DNA from 3 places in the Priestia sp. SIMBA_032 genome. Region 3 is predicted to be linked to each of the others. Evidence: riboswitches for the same ligand, from Rfam matches in the RefSeq annotation. Region 3 holds a riboswitch; each other region holds the start of a gene.
The links. A riboswitch is a leader RNA that binds a small molecule or an ion and turns the genes downstream of it on or off. The one in region 3 is predicted to bind cobalamin.
Positions count from the first base shown of each region.

Region 1: linked by a shared signal. The riboswitch ahead of SB717_RS10165 ((2Fe-2S) ferredoxin domain-containing protein) and the one ahead of SB717_RS06030 (ribonucleoside-diphosphate reductase subunit alpha) in region 3 are both predicted to bind cobalamin.
Region 2: linked by a shared signal. The riboswitch ahead of SB717_RS21195 (HoxN/HupN/NixA family nickel/cobalt transporter) and the one ahead of SB717_RS06030 (ribonucleoside-diphosphate reductase subunit alpha) in region 3 are both predicted to bind cobalamin.

Region 1 covers NZ_JAWRXD010000003.1:4,944-11,528, forward strand. The annotation lists gene brnQ (branched-chain amino acid transport system II carrier protein) at 1-1,192, opposite strand, end outside; gene SB717_RS10150 (cation:dicarboxylate symporter family transporter) at 1,580-2,851, shown strand; gene SB717_RS10155 (M42 family metallopeptidase) at 2,959-3,996, shown strand; gene SB717_RS10160 (hypothetical protein) at 4,347-4,505, shown strand; cobalamin riboswitch at 4,652-4,830, shown strand; cobalamin riboswitch at 4,949-5,128, shown strand; gene SB717_RS10165 ((2Fe-2S) ferredoxin domain-containing protein) at 5,232-5,612, shown strand; gene cobJ (precorrin-3B C(17)-methyltransferase) at 5,626-6,585, shown strand, end outside.
Region 2 covers NZ_JAWRXD010000007.1:55,697-62,281, reverse strand. The annotation lists gene SB717_RS21215 (DinB family protein) at 1-129, opposite strand, end outside; gene SB717_RS21210 (type 1 glutamine amidotransferase domain-containing protein) at 765-1,289, opposite strand; gene SB717_RS21205 (DoxX family protein) at 1,596-2,018, shown strand; gene SB717_RS21200 (M20 family metallopeptidase) at 2,087-3,217, opposite strand; gene SB717_RS21195 (HoxN/HupN/NixA family nickel/cobalt transporter) at 3,480-4,277, opposite strand; cobalamin riboswitch at 4,411-4,593, opposite strand; gene SB717_RS21190 (organic hydroperoxide resistance protein) at 4,699-5,118, opposite strand; gene SB717_RS21185 (undecaprenyl-diphosphatase) at 5,271-5,864, opposite strand; gene SB717_RS21180 (response regulator transcription factor) at 6,055-6,585, shown strand, end outside.
Region 3 covers NZ_JAWRXD010000002.1:16,961-23,545, forward strand. The annotation lists gene menC (o-succinylbenzoate synthase) at 1-867, shown strand, start outside; cobalamin riboswitch at 1,148-1,333, shown strand; gene SB717_RS06030 (ribonucleoside-diphosphate reductase subunit alpha) at 1,467-3,710, shown strand; gene SB717_RS06035 (ribonucleotide-diphosphate reductase subunit beta) at 3,727-4,770, shown strand; gene SB717_RS06040 (hypothetical protein) at 4,800-5,003, opposite strand; gene SB717_RS06045 (DUF1540 domain-containing protein) at 5,070-5,228, opposite strand; gene SB717_RS06050 (DUF2325 domain-containing protein) at 5,436-5,717, shown strand; gene SB717_RS06055 (hypothetical protein) at 5,772-6,527, shown strand; gene SB717_RS06060 (flavodoxin) at 6,543-6,585, shown strand, end outside.

The sequences.
Region 1 (6,585 bases), on a different contig from region 3:
TTTTAAATCCAGCAGCATTTAAGCCATCAAATAAACTAACGATAAACGTGAACAGAAGGCTTACTTGGTAAACTTCAGAACGTCCTTTAAATAAAGGATGTAAGAATGTTAAAGCAATTAACACAATAGCTAACGGATAAATAGCTGTTAAGACCGGAACCGAAATAGCGATTAATTCCGTTAAGCCAAAGTTTGCTACAACGGCGCTGAACGCTGATAAAATGACAGCAATCAACTTATAAGAAACACTTGGAAACAGCTTATGGAAAAAAGATGAACAAGATGTTACAAGACCTACACTTGTCGTTAAACAAGCAACGGTAATCATCAGACCTAAAAGAATTCCACCGTAAGAGCCAAAGTAGTAATTTGATACTTCAGCTAAAACCGTACCTCCGTTATCAAGACGTCCAAGCTCTGATACGCTTGAAGCACCCATATAGGACAATGCACTATAAATAAGAGCTAAAATAACGGCAGCGATAGCCGTAGCTTTTGCACAAATTGTGATAATTTGTCGGTTAGTTTTTGCTCCTTTTTCTTTAATTGCATTAATAATAATAATTCCAAAAACAAATGATGCTAGTGTATCCATTGTTAAGTAGCCTTCTTGGAAGCCTTTAAAAAATGCGTGTGTTGTATAAGCTTCGCTTGGTGCTTCAAATTTTCCAATTGGGTTCACAACGGCTACAACTACCAATATTCCAATAAACGTTAATTTAATAGGTGTTAAAACTTTCCCTACTAAATCGACAATTTTCGCAGGGTTTAGCGAAAAAAAGCAGGTAATAGTAAAGAAAATTACCGTGAAAATGATAAGGGGAAGGTGCCCTGAATTTTCTGATAAAAAAGGCTTAACGCCAATTTCGAACGAAACGCTTCCCGTTCTTGGCATCGCAAAAAGCGGTCCGATTGCCAAGTATAAAATCGTAGTAAAGATAATACCAAAAGCTGGGTGTACGCGACTAGCTAAAGACTGCAGATCCTCTTTTCCGGAAAAACCAAATGCGAGAACACCTAGAAGAGGCAGACCTACACCCGTTACTAAAAATCCAGCGTTTGCTGACCAAATATTGCTTCCGGCAGACTGACCTAACATTGCAGGGAAGATTAAATTACCTGCGCCGAAGAATAGGGCAAAAAGCATAAAGCCAATAACCACTATAAATGAAAAAGGAACTTTGTTTGACACGTTAAAACCTCCAAAATTATAAATGCTTTTTATTATCGTGTTGAATAATTAAAATTTTCAGAATTTTATATTCGAATAATAAAAATAAACATGTATCGTATTATACTAACCTAAAATGCATATTTCAATATAAAATTTTATTTTTTTAATTTATTCGCTGAAATAGCAAAAATAGAAAAATACTTAGCAAAAAAATCTCAGTATACAACAATTATTTGATATGATAAAACAGAACCGTGGCTTTTAAAAATTTGCATGTGCGGCCTTACATCCTTATTAGGAAAGAACTGTTTACATAAGGTGCTGTAAGGATGTATATTTATACACGGTTCGTTGAACCGCATATGCTCGATGGATGAAAGTCAACTGTGCGAAAGGAGCAAGAAAGTGAAAAGGTTAGGTCTAGCAACTCAGATTCTAATTGGACTGATTTTAGGCGTAGCTGTAGGTGCTATCTTTTACGGAAGCGATACGGCCATTTCTATTTTACAGCCGGTTGGAGACATATTTATTCATTTAATTAAGATGATTGTCGTACCGATCGTGATTTCAGCATTAATCGTAGCGGTCGCAGGAGTAGGCGATATCAAAAAATTAGGTAAGCTTGGCGGAAAAACAATTCTTTATTTTGAGATTGTTACAACCATTGCGATTGTAGTGGGGATTATTGCCGCGAACTTATTCCATCCTGGTGCAGGGGTTGATATGGGACATATTGAAAAAAGCGATATTTCTCAATATGAGGCAACGGCAAAAACGTCTGAAAGTACAGGGATTGCTCAAGAGCTTCTTCATATCGTTCCGACAAACGTCTTTCAATCGGTAGCAGAAGGCGATCTTTTACCAATCATTTTATTTTCCGTACTGTTTGGTGTAGGCGTAGCTTCGATTGGAGAGAGGGGAAAACCTGTTTTAGCCTTTTTTGAAGGCGTCTTGGATGCAATGTTTTGGGTAACTAATTTGGTGATGAAATTTGCTCCAGTAGGTGTATTTGCACTTATTGGTGTTAATATTATAAAGTTTGGTGTCGGATCACTTATTCCATTAGGAAAATTAGTGTTCGCCGTTTACTTCACCATGATTTTCTTTGTGCTTGTGGTTCTTGGAATTATTGCTAAAATGGCTGGAACAAGCATGTTTACGCTCATAAAAGTGTTAAAAGACGAGCTGCTTCTTGCATTTACAACGGCAAGTTCAGAAGCTGTTTTACCTTCTCTTATCAAAAAGATGGAAGACTTCGGTTGTTCTAAGTCGGTTACATCGTTTGTAATTCCAACGGGCTACACGTTTAACTTAGATGGTTCAACCATTTATCAGGCGCTGGCATCGCTGTTTATTGCTCAAATGTACGGCATCGACCTTTCCATTATGGATCAAATTCAGCTCCTTCTTGTGCTAATGTTAACGTCAAAAGGAATGGCTGGTGTACCAGGGGCATCGTTTGTAGTTGTACTTGCTACACTTGAATCCATGGGCTTCCCTCTTGAAGGCATGGCATTTATTGCAGGAATTGACCGCATTCTTGATATGATGCGTACCACAGTTAACGTAGTAGGAAATGCTTTAGCTGCGATTGTGATGTCGAAGTCTGAAGGTGAATTTGATAAGCAAAAATCATTAAATTACACAAACGAATTAAAGAAATCAAACATAGCTTAAAACAAAAAAGCCGGGCAGCTGCCCGGCTTTTTTGTTTGGGGCTGCCTGTTATCTTTTTTGAAACATATGGTAAAATAAAAGAAATGAGAGACAAAGGAAGTGTCATAATGACGGAAACTGTTCAGTTAATTAAAAAGCTTGTTTCGATTCCCAGTCCTTCTGGAAATACAGAAAAGGTAATTTCATTTGTCGAAGACTATGTAAAAGAGCTAAATATTCAAACGTATCGTAATCGAAAAGGAGGCTTAGTCGCTACTATTCCCGGTAAAGATACAGATCACCACCGCATGCTGACGGCTCATGTCGATACATTAGGTGCTATGGTAAAAGAAATCAAACCGAGTGGACGTCTGAAAATCGACCTGATTGGAGGGTTTCGCTACAATTCTATTGAAGGAGAATATTGTGAAATTGAAACTTCATCAGGAGAAGTATTTACAGGAACCATCCTTATGCATCAAACATCTGTGCATGTGTATAAAAATGCAGGGAAAGCTGAGCGGAATCAAGAAAATATAGAAATTCGATTGGATGAAAAAGTACATAGCGCAGAAGATGTTCGCAGCCTTGGAATTGAAGTCGGCGACTTTGTTTCGTTTGATCCTCGTGTAGAAATAACAAAAAGCGGTTTTATTAAATCTCGTCATCTCGATGATAAAGCAAGCGTAGCTTTATTGCTTCAGCTCATGAAAACAATTCAAGAAGAACAGATCGAACTGCCATACACTACGCATTTTCTCATTTCAAATAATGAAGAAATTGGATACGGAGGAAATTCGAACATTACGCCTCAAACAGTAGAATACTTAGCGGTTGATATGGGTGCTATGGGAGATGGACAATCTACTGATGAATACACCGTGTCTATTTGTGTAAAAGATTCAAGCGGACCATATCATTACGGTTTGAGAAAACATTTGGTGGAGCTAGCTAAGCAGCATGATGTTCAGTACAAATTAGATATTTATCCGTTTTACGGATCAGATGCTTCTGCTGCTATTCGTGCCGGACACGATATCGTACACGGCTTAATTGGTCCAGGAATTGATTCTTCTCATGCGTTTGAGAGAACGCATCGAGATTCATTGAATCATACGTATAAGCTTCTCTATTACTATGTGCAGTCGAACATGGTTCTGCTTTAAGAAAGGAATATTTAATTAGTGTATTTTTATGCAAAGGAAAGAACAGGACGGGATTGCGATGTCTGTACTTTCCTTTCTTAAAAAAGAAGCCGGCTGTCCGGCTTCTTTTTTTTATAAATACTATATATTTTTTACTGGTGAATCAACAGTTGGTTAAAAAAGCACCTTTTTAAAAAAGTACAATACTGCTTAAACCTTTTGTACATTTTGTTCATTTACAGAAGTTAAAATGTTTTTAAATTTTTAAAAGTTTCTTGTGACAAGTTTTGTAGAATGGGTTTTCAAAAGGAAATGGTTTCGTCATAATGTGGATATAGCGATCACTACAATAATCGGAGGCGAATCTTTTCATGTGGGTACTGACGGTATATGCTGGAAAAGAAATGAAAATGTTTGAATTTGATACTGAAAAGCAGGCGAGAGAAGCTTTTGCCAAAACAAATGGCTGTAAAGTTCTTTCAGAAGTCGTGTATTATAACGATCCTCATTTAACATTAGTTGCTATATAATGAAAAAACAAGAGCTGGCTTTATGCTCTTGTTTTTTTATAGATGCTTGTATCCTTCGAAAAGAATAGAGTTGAAATAAAAAAAAATGTACGCTATGATATGGTAGTTACTTCTATTATTCTGATAGTTTAAAAGGTTCATATATATCAAACAGCAACAGTAAAGATGCCAAGAAGGCTTAATAGGGAAACTGGTGAAAGACCAGTACTGCCCCCGCAACTGTAAGTGTGGACGAACGAGTATAACCACTGTGGAAAAATCACGGGAAGGTTCTCAAGTAGAATGATACACAAGTCAGGAGACCTGTCTTTATTGTGAAGTTTCTATTTCTCCGGGGAGCGGGAAGGGAAACGTTGGCTTAAAGTGGCATTCGTGTACACTCTTATTCTGACGTTTCACCCGCTCGCATATTAGCGAAGCGGGTTTTTCTCATGTCGCAAAACTACATATCGTGCAAAAAAGGTGCGCAATGTTTACATTGCGTTAAATGGGAAGTCTGGTGTGAAGCCAGCGCGGTACCCGCCACTGTGAAGATGAGCTGATTGCATATGCCACTGTATTCGGGAAGGCGTAATCAAGTGATGAATCGAAGTCAGGAAACCAGCCTTTTTCTAATGCGAAGCTTACCCTACGGGATATAGGTGGAAGTGCAAAAACTTAGTTTGAATTTTTCTGCGCCTCTATCAATGATAGAGGCGCTTTTTTTTAGTAAAGGAGCGAATGAGTGTGACGACTTGGAACTTAAATGGAACAAAACATCACGTATTGATTTGTAATGGAAGCAGCTGTATGAGAAAAGGTGGAGAAGAAGCCACCCAAGCTATTCGAAATAAAGTGACGGAACTGGATTTGGATGAAACGGTTCATACAACGCGTACACGCTGTAACGGAAGATGTAAAGATGCTCCTGTAGCTATTGTGTATCCTTCAGGAGATTGGTACAAGCAGGTCACTGAAACCGTGGCTCACCGGATTGTCGAAGAACATTTAGCAGGAGGCTGCAGTATAAAGGAATCGCTTATTTATGAATATGATCAAAATGGTTTCGTTTCTCCGGAAAACAGTGACTCCATAGAAGGAATTGACAAAGTAAAAAGTAACGCATAAAGGAGGAGCTAGCATGAAAGGTAAACTATTAGTTATCGGATTTGGGCCGGGAAGCTTTGAACATATTACACAGCGAGCAAGAGAAGCCATTCAAGAAAGTGATATGATTATCGGTTACAAAACCTATGTGGAATTAATTCAAGGACTGTTAACGAATCAGCAAATTATTAGTACGGGAATGACCGAAGAAGTAAGCCGTGCACAAGAAGCTGTAAAGCAAGCTGAAGCAGGAAAAACCGTGGCTGTCATTTCAAGCGGAGATGCAGGAGTATATGGAATGGCAGGCCTTGTGTATGAAGTGTTGATTGAAAAAGGCTGGAAAAAAGAAACGGGCGTAGAGCTGGAAGTAATTCCTGGCATTTCGGCTATTAATTCATGCGCATCCCTCCTTGGAGCGCCCGTGATGCATGATGCTTGTACAATTAGTTTAAGTGACCACCTTACGCCTTGGGAACTAATCGAAAAAAGAATCGAAGCAGCTGCACAAGCAGATTTTGTAGTGGCTTTTTACAACCCAAAAAGCGGAAGACGAACAAGACAAATTGTTGAAGCGCAGAGAATTCTATTAAAGTACCGTTCTCCTGATACGCCTGTTGGTCTTGTGAAAAGTGCTTATCGTGACCGTGAAGAAGTCGTAATGACCAACTTAAAAGACATGTTAAATCATGAAATTGGCATGCTGACTACCGTTATTGTCGGGAATTCATCTACGTTCTTTTACGACGATTTAATGATTACACCGCGCGGATATCAGCGGAAATATACCCTCAACCAAACGGAGCAGCCGCTAAGACCGCATCAGCGACTTCGAAAAGAAGCGGAACCATGGGCTCTCGATCAAGAAGAGACTGTAAAGCAAACAGCTTCAGCTATTGAAGCTGTTCAGACCAAACCAGAAGAAACAGCAACTTCACGAGCCCTTGCAGAAGAAGCGCTTCAAGCAATTTTAGGTGAACCTACTTCTGCGGTCGTA
Region 2 (6,585 bases), on a different contig from region 3:
TAAATATAAATGTTCCAATACTTGCATAACACTCCATGTATTAGATGCTGGCTGCTGATTTAATTGCTCATATGTTAATGATTCTACACTGCTCAATACATCATTTCGAAACTGTTCGTTTTTGTTCATTTTTCATCCTCCTCTAGGATTCCTCTAACTCATCGTATCAAAAAACTCTTCCATATAAAAAAGATATCCCTTTACTTAAGCATGTTTTAGCTGCAATTGTTTCACGTGAAAAAATCACATTTTCTATTTGACATAGATCAACTGAGGTGTTATATTTATATTTCTGGCTTTTCTTTAAGAGCTGGACATAGTGAAAGTAACTTGAAAGGATGTATCGTACAATGCAAGGTAAAAATACTGGCATTCGACACATGTCTTTGAACAAAACTTATTCACACTGGATCGGCTTCGGAGCCGTAAGGATGCAAGAGAGGTAGGGCTTGCGTCGTTTAGGTTAATCGATCATGTGGAAAAACAAACCGCGGCAATGGATGAAATCCATGCAAGCACAATCAATGCTAATTGTGCCCTAACAACAACGTAACATACAAAAACCGTAATCATGGATTTTATAAAGAAAGTAATCATTTTGTTTTTACACTTGCAAAAAGCAAGTTACTGATAAGAAACACGAACAAAAGCGAGCAGATGCATCTGCTCGCTTTTTTAATGATACTTTTTTATTTACTTTATCATTTCTTTTTTTAGCGGATCTTATAAAAAAAGCCAAAACCAATGTGGTTTCGGCTTTTTTCTTATTGTTCTGCTAGTACATCAGCAAATGCTTTCGCATAAGGAGGAAGGTCTGGCGGACGGCGGCTTGAAATGATGTGGCCGTCGGTTACGACTGCTTCATCATGCCAAATAGCTCCCGCGTTTTCCATATCATCTTTGATTCCTGGCGTACTTGTTACGTTTCGACCATCTAAGATTTTTGCAGAAATTAATACCCATCCTGCATGGCAGATTTGGCCGATTGGCTTTTGCTGCTCGTCCATATGACGAACCATTTCAATTACTTCAGGGTAGCGGCGCAGCTTATCCGGCGCCCAGCCTCCAGGTACTAAAATAGCGTCATATTCAGCTGGATCAACATCTTTAAACGCGTAGTCCGATACGGCTGGAACACCGTATTTCCCCATGTACGTTTCGTTTGCTTTTTCTCCAACTAAATGTACTTCTGCTCCTTCTTCTCGAAGACGCATCACTGGATACCATAGTTCTAGATCTTCAAAGTCTGCACTAACAAGCGCAATAACTCTTTTGTTTTCTAAGCGCATCGTAACACCTCCGCCATCAGTATAGCACGCTGAAGAATAAGAATGAAAATAGAGTGATTAATTTGTACATAATTAAAGGATTTTTCAAGTGCTCTTCAGGAATCTTTTGTATGCCAAATGATCTAATTTCATATTTTTACTTGACTGGGGACAAACATCACACTACAATGTGTAGTGTGATGTTCATAATGTTGTAAAATTATCCAAATAAGAAAAAGTTTCTGATTTACTTGCTACATTTCTTTTTTCGGGCTTTCACACTACATAATGTAGTGTTTTTCAAATACATTTAAAGGAGGACGTAAAGTGAATAAAAACGTCGAAATTGGTTCACTTATTATTCGTTTAGTATTAGGTTTTACATTTTTAGTACACGGCTTTCAAAAATGGCAAGGCGGGATTGAAAATACAGTAGGATTCTTCGATAGCTTAGGAATCCCTGGTTTTATGGCCTACATTGTTGCAACGATTGAACTTGTAGGTGGGGTTCTTATTATTCTTGGTCTAGCAACAAGAGTTGTAGCTGCTTTATTTGTGGCCGTTATGCTTGGCGCTATTTTCACAGCCAAGCTTAAAAGCGGATTTGTAGGCGGATTTGAGTTTGATATCGCTTTAATTGCCATGTCTGCTCACTTATTTCTTGCAGGAAGCCAGTTCCTTGCTCTTGATGGAGTGGTATTCAAAAAGAAAGAAACTGCCTTTTCTCTTCAAGAAGAAAGCAGTAAATAAAAAAGAAAGCTTATACTCTCCCAATATAAGCTTTCAGATTAGTCCCCGCCTTTTGAGGCGGGCTTTTTTTATATTTGCAGCAGCAAATTCGCAAATAAAGAAGAACGCTCGGACAACGTATCAATTTGAATATGTTCATACTCCGCATGTATTCCTTTTCCGCATGCTCCTAATCCATCTAATGTAGGAACGCCGATGGCCGCTGTAAAATTGCCGTCGCTTCCCCCGCCAACAGCTGCTTCTTCTAATTTCATTCCCAGTTTGGCTGCGATTGACTGAGCGCATTCAAATAGCTCTTCCGTTTGTTTAGACTTCACCATTGGAGGACGGTTCATGCCTCCCGTTACTTCTAGCTTAACCCCTTTTAAAATGGGTGTTAAATTCAAAATAATACCCGTCATGCGCTCCGCTTCTTCTTCTGTAGAAACACGTAAATCCACGTGCGCTTCTGCATATTCCGGCACTACATTTGTACCGCTGCCTCCGGTAAACGTCCCAACGTTCACCGTTGTACCTTTTTCATAATCAGTTAAGCTCTGCAGAAAAATCACTTGGCGCGCCAGTTCTTCAATCGCATTGATTCCTTCTTTGTGATGATTACCCGCATGTGCTGCTCGTCCCCATACTTTTACGGTGAAGATCCCCGCTCCTTTGCGCGACGTTTTTAACGCACCTGAACCCGCCACCGCCGGTTCCGCTACTAGCACCGCTTCGCTTCTTTGTGCTTCTTCTTCTATATATTTTTTAGAAGAAATTGACCCAATCTCTTCATCCGAATTGCAGAAAAACACAATTTTTTTATCGAGCGCTAAGCCAAGCTCTTGAATCGCTTTGATCGCCCATATAGATTGCACAATGCCGCCTTTCATATCTAAAATTCCCGGACCATACAGCTTGTTTCCCTCTGTTCTTAGACTCAGCCTTCCCTTTTCCCATACCGTGTCAAAGTGACCGATGATTAAAAGCTGCTTCTCTCCTTCTCCAATCGTAAATTTTAAGTGGTTTCCGACTTCTTTTTCTTCTATAATTTCATACCCTACCCCTAAACGCTTTTGAAATAGCTCTGTTAAATACATTCCACACTGATCTACTAAATCTTTACTATAGGACGGTGATTCTTTTTTCACAAATCCCACTAGATCTTCGAGCATCTCTTGTTCGTGTTCTTTTAAATAACTAAATACACTTTGTTCTACCATTACCTGACTCAAATCAATTCCTCCTCTAGAAAACCCCTGCTGCTTGCATCAAATGCTTTTATTTATTGTACGTATAACTATGTTCTACGTTTCACATAACGATCTTAAATTATCCTTAATTATAATGGTTTTCAGACAATTTTCCATCCTTTAAATACAGATAATACTTTAACTTATTCATAACCGACCGAAAATAGCCATAAACTTCAACAAATTCATACAAAAAAGCTTCAATCTTCAACAGATTAAAGCTTTCGTTTGACTAATTGACATTTATTTTAATATTCTTCCCTTTCGACTTCACACTCACAAAAACAAACATAGACACTAAAAAAATAAATAGAATAACACCAACCATTTCAAAGTTTACTTCGGCCCATGGGTTAAAGAAAGTGAATGCTAAATAGAATGACACACCATACGCGAGAACAACAATAACCCAGCCCATCAAGCGGGAAGCAGATTGCCCAAACTTACTCGATTCATTCACCATTTTATGTACAATCAGTGAATCGATTGTATCTGTCAGCATCATACCAAACATAAATACTAGTCCTAATAAAAGCGGCGTATACTTGCCTGCGTTTCCTACAGCTAGAGACCACACGGCCGTTTGACTGACTGTTTCGGCTGCTAAAGCGAACAACGCTCCTACAAGAATAATTAAAAAAGGATTCGTTGTTCCTTTTGCTATTTTCGGAATAAACTTCCCTTTTAACCCGCTCAGCTGAAACTCTTCCTCTTTATTTTTAGTTCGAAGCAAATGATATGTGTTTAATGTTCCAATCAGAAAGAGAGAGAGAATAGATACCCAAGATGCAAAATGATCGAAATATGATGGAAACGTAAAATTCTTCATCACCACGCCCAGCACCCCGGCCGTGACGGCCACCATTCCTCCGTGACCTAGTGAAAACAGCGTGCCGACCCACGGGGCAAAACGGCTCCCCATTCGCCAATTATATCGGGTCTGGCCATCAATAAAAGCTAAGTGATCTGCATCCAATCCGTGCCTGATTCCTAATAAAAAGACAAGTAAAAAAACTGATAAACCTTCCATTTCCTACACTCCTTTTTTTAAAATAAAACGTAAAAAAGCCTCAATTCTATAGAAATTGAGGATGTGTCGGCATATGAAAATAAACAGCAATTGCTCACTGCGTACCTTGATACACCGCCTCTTTCCTAGAAGAGTCAAGTGTACAGAATAGGTAGGTCTCCTGGCTTGAGATCATCATTTTCTACCGCCTTCCCCATTTTGAGTGACGATAAGATAGAAAACTCCCTGCTTACAGTGGCTGGACCGCTCGAGATTTGCACTCGATTCCCTGTTACCTCTTACGCTATGTAAGAGCACCTAAACTGTGCGAATGATTCATTTTCTTCCTCATTATACTAGTACCGCTTACAAATGAATAGAGAAAATTCAAATAAAAAAGCCCTGCTAAGCTTTACATGCTTAGCAGGGCTTTTTAAAGCAATTAAACTACTTCTACCGTTACGTCTACGTTGCCGCTGATTGCTTTTGAATACGGGCAGTATGAATGGGCTAGGTCTATATATTTTTTAGCTGTTTCTAAATCTAAGCCTTCGATATGAGCTTCAAGCGCTACTCCAATTTTTACTCCTTGATCAGCTTTATCAGGAAGCAGCTGAACAGTAGCTTTCACTTCACTGCTTTTGATTTCTACGTTATGTTTTTTCAACATAAATTCTAACGCGCTGTTGAAACAAGCACTGTATCCAGCTGCAAATAGCTGCTCTGGGTTTGTTGCTGTTGTTGCTTCTCCACCAAGCGCTGGCGGTGTTGCCACGTCTAAGTTAAAGATGTTATCTAAAGAGTGAACTTCTCCTGTTCTTCCACCTGTGTTAACAACTGTTGTTTCATATAAAGCTTTCATGTATAAATCTCTCCTCTTTTTTAGTAATTGTATTAAAAGTTTTTAATTTATCGTTTCTGTAATTTAATTGTACACAATTTAATTTTAAAAAACAAGTATTAAATACATTAAAAATTTCCCAATAAAAAAAGCCGCATATGTGCGACTTTTTCTTAATAATATTGAGACTGCCTGTCATAAGCTGATTTTCGAAAAATAGACAAATTGGTAATAGCTCTCATGATTTTCGTATTAAAAATAACATAATGAATAAACAGCGCCAGCACGCATCCTAAAATAGCTCCTGTTAACACATCGAATGGATAGTGAACGCCAACCCATACGCGTGAAAATGCAATAAGTGCACCCATGAAAACCCACATGCGTCCTGAACGTTTGAAATGCAGCCAAATGGTAAAAGTGATAACTAATGCAGATGTAGCATGATCGCTTGGAAATGAAGAATTCGCGGCGTGATCAATGAGCTGATTCACGTGGTGAGAGATAAACGGACGATCTCGATAAGCAAATAAACTAATCACTTTATTGATAATGACTCCTGTGGCACAAGCACATAAAGCTTGAAATGCTACAACACGGCTGCCGTTTTTATTAATGAGTAAAAACAAGCCGAGTAAAACGATAAGTACATACTGGGCGTAATCTGCAAAGAATACCATTAGCGAATCTACAAACTTCACATGCGAGGCATACTGATTCACCGCATGGAAAATGGTATAGTCTACTGAATTAATAGCTGATAACATAATCGAAATCCTTTCTTATTTTTAAATGTCATTAGCTATCTTATCAGTTTCTTGCGAAAATGAACATTATTTCTCGGGCTATTATTGATATATTTAGTAAATAACCATTGATTTCCTTATCATTTATACACCCCCAATCTCTCCGTGCTATAATGTACGCAACTATACATAGACACAAGGGGGAATTTTTTTGAGTAAAGGCAGAATTTTAATTGTAGAAGATGAGCGCAAAATTGCTCGTTTGATTCAGCTCGAGCTTGAACACGAAGGGTACGAAACGGGCATGGCTTACACGGGATCAGAAGGATTGGCAGAGTTTCAAGAACACGATTGGGATTTGCTGCTTTTAGATGTGATGCTTCCTGAACTGAGCGGACTCGAAGTACTTCGTCGCATTCGAGCAAATGATGATCAAACGCCCGTTATTTTATTAACAGCTCGAGACGCCCTTCCTGATAAGGTAAGCGGACTAGATTTAGGAGCGAACGACTACATTACAAAGCCTTTTCAAATTGAAGAGCTTTTTGCACGCATTCGCGTATGGCTTCGCCATCCTGCATCAGCATCGTCTGCTGAACAAGAAACGGCCACTCTCCAACTAGCCAATTTAGTCGTTAACGAAAAAACGCGAGAAGTTACACGTGAAAATGAAGCTATTGAGCTGACTCCTAAAGAATATGATTTGCTTGTCTATATGCTTCAAAACAAAAATCAAGTGCTG
Region 3 (6,585 bases):
CAGCTTCAAAAACCAGAGGATATTCAAAAGTTATTCAAACCTCTAAAGCGAAATAACATGGCTAAAGCAGCTTTAGACTGTGCTATATGGGATTTGTATGCAAAGCGGCAAAACAAACCGTTATCTGAAGTAATTGGAGGAGTAAGGTCTGCTGTAGAAGCTGGAGTGGTAGTTGGCTTAAATGATATTTCCATAATGAAAGAACAAATAAAGACTTACATGAAAGATGGTTATAAGCGCTTTAAAGTGAAAATTAAGCCGGGTGCTGACTATGAGCTACTGAAACAAATTCGAGATGAATTTCCAAACATTCCTCTTATGGCTGATGCCAATTCAGCCTATACGTTAAGCGACAGTAATTCATTGAAGAAACTAGATGAATTGAATTTAATGATGATCGAACAGCCGTTAAGTTCTGATGATATCCTTGATCATCGATTGTTACAAAAGCAAATGAAGACGCCAATTTGCTTAGATGAAAGTATTGTGAGCTATGAAGATGCACGTCATGCAATTGAACAAAAAAGCTGTAAGATTATCAATGTGAAAATCGGTCGAGTTGGCGGAATGTCCGTAGCAAAGCAAATTCATGATTTGTGCGCCCAGCATGGTGTAAGACTTTGGGTTGGAGGAATGTTAGAAGCCGGGATTTCACGAGCTCATAACATCGCCCTTGCTACATTGCCTTCTTTCACGATACCAGGTGATATTTCTGCGTCGTCTCGCTATTGGGAAAAAGATATTATTAAGCCCGAAGTAGAAGTAGAAGCCGGAGTAATAAAGGTGAAGGGAAAACCGGGGATAGGATACGAGATTGATAAAAAGTTTATCAAAACAATCACAGCATTTGAAAAAGAATACAAATAATTAAAAACCGTTTTTTTATGAAAAACGGTTTTTTTTATTGAGGTTGTCAATGTTTAGTAGAAAAATAGGACAAATTTTTTAAAAAGAGCACATTGTTCCATCAAGCGTGTCAAAACATGTTATGATGGAATAGTTTGATGAAAAAAGTCGAAGGATTTTATCGTAAAAAACAAAATTATTTTTGAAAATAGGTTGATAGTTTTCTAAGTTGTCCTATATAATGTGTTTATAACATAACACAATATGTTGTTTTGGAATCGGTAATAAAATACTATATTTTGTGTTTTCCAGTGAAAAAGGTGTCTGATAAAAAGACTTAAAAGGGAATTTGGTGAAAATCCAAAGCTGTCCCCGCAACTGTGAATGCTGATGAAATAAGGAAATCCACTGTGAGTAAACATCATGGGAAGGCCTTAAAGTAAAAAGAAGCATAAGTCAGGAGACCTGCCTTTTTTATGTCGTTTTATCTTCTTCGGGAGGTGAGAGGGTAGAGCGAGGATTGAGAAAAGACTTAGTGTCTTCTTCTATCTTCGTTCTATTCGCTCACCGAGGTACGGTGAGCGATTTTTTATTTTGAAGTGAAGAGAGGAGCCATATTTATGGTGAATACATTAAAGCCTACAATTCTACATGAATTAACTGCATATATTGAACGATTAAAAAAAGAATTTACGCAGCTTGATTTTTCTTTGTATGAGGAAAAGGTTATTCAAACTGTTACAGTAAAGGAAAATATGACGGACGAAAAGGTTGCAAACGTACTAATTTTGGCAGCCCTAGAGCGTATTTCAATGGAAGAACCAGATTGGACGTACGTGGCGGCAGACGTCTACTTAAACGAACTATATCGAAAAGCAGCAGACAGCCGAGGTTATGATAAAAAAGAGAAGTACGGTTCTTTTTATCAGCTTATTCAAGAACTAACAAAAATCGGTATTTATAATAAACAACTATTAAAAACATATACAGAAGAAGAAATTAATGAAATTGCTTCAGTCATTATTCCTGAACGCGATCGTTTATTTACATACATTGGATTGTTGACATTAGCAGATCGCTATTTAGCGACATCACATGATAAGCGCGTATACGAATTACCGCAAGAACGTTTTCTTATCATTGCTATGACGCTGATGTCTCAAGAAAAGAAAGAAAATCGAACAGCATTAGTAAAAGAAGCGTACTGGGCGCTTTCTAGTCTATATATGACGGTTGCCACTCCAACACTTTCAAACGCAGGAAAGAGCTACGGACAGCTATCTAGCTGCTTTATTGACACGATTGATGACAGCTTACGCGGTATTTATGATAGCAATACAGATTTGGCCACGCTTAGTAAAAATGGAGGCGGAATTGGTGTCTACCTTGGTCATATTAGAAGCCGAGGAAGTGATATAAAAGGTTTTAAAGGCGTATCATCAGGAACAATTCCATGGATGAAACAGCTAAATAATACGGCTGTAAGTGTCGATCAGCTAGGTCAGCGACAAGGAGCTATTGCCGTATATTTAGACGTATGGCATAAAGATATCTTTTCATTCTTAGACGCGCGTCTGAACAATGGTGACGAACGCCAGCGCACGCATGATTTATTCACTGGCGTATGTCTGCCAGATTTGTTTATGGAAAAAGTAGAAGCACGTGAAGACTGGCACTTATTCGATCCGCACGAAGTTCGTACGCTGATGGGCTACTCGTTAGAAGATTTTTATGATGAAGAAGAAGGCAGCGGTTCGTTCCGCACTCGTTACGCTGAGTGTGTAAACAATGAACAGCTTTCAAGAGAAACAGTTCCTGCTATTGAAATCTTCAAGCGTATTATGCTTTCCCAGCTTGAAACTGGAACGCCTTATATGTTCTATCGTGATACGGTTAACCGAGCTAATCAAAACCGCCACGCGGGTATGATTTACTGCAGTAACTTATGTACAGAAATCACGCAAAACCAGAGTACAACGGTAGTAACAGAGGAAATTACGGAAGATGGAAAAATTATTATTACAAAGAATCCGGGCGATTTTGTCGTATGTAATCTTTCTTCTATTAACTTAGCGAGAGCCGTAACTGAAGATGTGCTTGAACGTTTAATTCCAATTCAAGTACGCATGCTTGATAATGTTATTGAGCTAAATGATTTGCCGGTACTTCAAGCAAAGCTAACGAATCAAAAATACCGCGCGGTGGGGCTGGGCACATTTGGCTGGAACCATTTGCTTGCCTTGAAGAAAATAGCATGGGAGACAGATGAAGCGGTAGCATACTGCGATGAATTGTATGAACAAATTTCTTACTTAACCGTGCAGGCAAGCATGAACTTAGCTAAAGAAAAAGGCGCATATCCATTATTTAAAGGCTCAGATTTTGAGTCAGGCGCTTATTTTGAAACACGTGAATACACAAGCGAAGCATGGAATGAACTGCGTAACGAAGTTCAAAGCAATGGGATAAGAAATGGATACTTAATGGCTGTAGCACCTAATTCATCAACATCTATTATCGCGGGTTCTACGGCAAGTATTGATCCGATTTTCCGTAAGTTTTATTCAGAGGAAAAGAAAAACTATAAAATCCCAGTGACGGCACCAGATTTATCGCCAGCAACAAACTGGTATTATAAGTCCGTTTATTTAATTGATCAGCACTGGAGCATTAAGCAAAACGCAAAGCGCCAGCGCCATATTGATCAATCTATTTCATTCAATTTATATGTACAAAACGATATCCGAGCAAAAGAGTTACTGGATCTTCATATGACGGCATGGAAAGAAAAATTAAAAACGACCTATTACGTACGTTCAACATCAAGTGAAGTCATTGAAGAATGTGAAAGCTGTCATAGTTAAAAGGAGTGAATAATTCATGACAAGCATGTTAAAACGAGAATTAATGAACGAAACAGCTCCGAACCGTTCGACAGGAATCATCAACGGCAAGAGCTCCAATATTCTAAACTGGGATGACGTCCGATTTTCATGGGCGTTCCCTAAATACAAGCGTATGCTAGCTAATTTCTGGACGCCGTTTGAAATTAATATGGGTCAAGATATTAAGCAGTTCCCTCAGTTAACCGCTGACGAACAAGAGAGCTTTCTAAAAATTATTGGCCTGCTGGCGCTGCTGGACAGTATTCAATCAGATTATGCTAGCAAAGTAGCTGATTATGTAACCGATTCTTCGATTAATGCTCTAATGATTATTTTAGCGCAGCAAGAAGTGGTTCATAATCATTCGTATTCATATGTTTTATCAAGTCTTGTACCAAAAGGAAAACAAGATGAAGTATTTGAATACTGGCGCACAGACGAAAAGCTTCGCGCTAGAAATGACTTTATTACAAACGGATATAAAGCATTTAGCGAAGAAGCAACGGTTGAAAACTTTTTGAAGTCTATGGTATATGATGTTATTTTAGAAGGACTTTTCTTCTATAGCGGATTTGCGTTCTTCTATAATCTTGCGAGAAATCAAAAGATGGTGGCGACATCTACGATGATTAACTATATCAATCGTGATGAACAGCTTCACGTTGGGTTATTTGAAAAGATTTTCAAGGAAGTACTAAATGAAAATCCAGCTTATCGTACGGAGGAGCTAGAAACGTTTGTAGTTGAAACGTTCCAAGAGGCAGCTCGTCTTGAAATTGAATGGGCGGAATCTGTTATTGGAGAAAAATTCGATGGCATTACGATGAAAGAACTGCAGCAGTACATTGAATATATGGCTAACAAACGCTGTAATCAGTTAGGCTTCGGTCGAGCTGCTTTCCCAGAAGCACCGATTGAAAACCCTCTTCGTTGGATTATTGCTTATCAAGAGGTAGATTTAGGGAAAACGGATTTCTTTGAACAGAAATCACGACAATATACAAAAGCATCAGATGCAAATGGATTTGATGATCTATAAACACAAAAGCTGACTAATTTCTTTATTGATTAGTCAGCTTTTTTTAATTGAATAAGTCCAAGTTCTAACGCACGTGTGGTAATTAAGTCATCAATTTCTTCTGGAATGTTTTCAAGTGTTCCCCATTTGTATGTCCATAAATGAGTAAACGATTGTACATAGATTGGAAAGGTTTGTTCATTTGCTTTTATGGCTTCTTCTTTAAAAAAATGAATCAGTTGTTCAGTCTTCATATTAGTCTCCTTTTTTATGATCTTGAAGAGAGAAAAAAGACAACCCAGAGGCTGTCCTTTTGCGGGTTACGCTTCAGTTGGCTTGAACGTTTTACAGTCTGTTTCATAGCTGCTTGCTGCATGTTTTCCGCTATGGCTTACTACGTAAATTTCTTCTGCACTGCAGTGATTTCCATTTTTCCAAAAGTGACAGTTATTTACTTCACAAAGAATGTTTTGTTCCAACGTTAACCCTCCTTTGTATGTGATAGCTATAGTATGGTCAAAATTCAACTAACTTATAAGAAAGGTGGTAGACTTTCATTTTAATTGAGAATTTTTATCAATTAAACATTGACAAAGAGAATCATTCTCAATTAAACTGTGTATATAGTAAAGAATACAGGTTGTTGTCAAATCATTAAATGAATAATTAATTGGGAGGGAACAAACATGTCATCAGTCATGGTTGTAGGAGGAGACAGGTTAAAGCATATTACAGATCGTCTAGCGGTAGAAGGATTTAATGAAGTAATTCATTTAGATGGCCGTAAAAGCAATATGGTGAAGCGAGAAATTCCCGAACATATTGGGTTTGTATTAGTTATTACCGATTTTATTAATCACAATATGGCAAAAGTCATTAAAGAGAAAGCAAAAAAACAGCAAAAACCAATTTATTTCGTCAAACATTCATGGAGTGCTATTCGTAAAGTGATTGAGCAAATTTCATGATTTAATTTTTAGCCATTATTGAGAATGAATTTCAAGTAGGGTGGTGAGACATAGATGGAACCGATGAAAGTGCATATAAAGACACTCTCCAATAACCACATCGAACAATTTATTCGATGTCCGTACAAATTTTATCAGCAGCAGCTTCTTTTGAAAAAGACATCTATAGATTGGAAACAGCATGTTCAAGTAACTGTCCATCAAATCATTAAAACATACTATAGCAAGCCAGTTGAGTATCGCTCAAACCTCTATGTTTTACAGCTTATTGAAAAATATTGGCGCCTAAAGCCAAATATGTTTTCATCACCCATTCACTATTACGATGTGTTAGCTAAAGTAAGTGATTATTTACTGCGGTTTTTAGGTGAGAAAACACATGCGGAGCTACCGCTTTTTGTGTTTGAGAAATACAGCGTTTATGTAGAAGAAATTCAAAGCAACCTTTCTCTAACTATTGATTTTGCTGCATGGACAAAGAAGTCTTATACGGTAACAAAATTCATTCTAGATGACCATGAAGAAGTGAAGAACGCAATGAAAGACTTTATTATCGTTTTTTCGAAACAAGCTTTTAAAAAGGTTCCTGAACAAATTCGTTTTTATTCATTATTAACCGGAGAAACAACAACTTATCATATTGCACCAGACGATTATGAAAAAGCCATACTTCAGCTACATATTGTCAAAAGTGTGTTGATGGAACCAAAACATTTTCAAAAGAATTATGCATCCAGTGAGTGTGAAAATTGTCCTCTTAAGCAAGAATGTGATGAAGAAGGGGATGTGCGGCCAACACTGCTGGTGTAAAGGAGCGTCATTTACATGAAGGAAATCTTACTAGCTTATGCGAGTATGTCAGGCAACA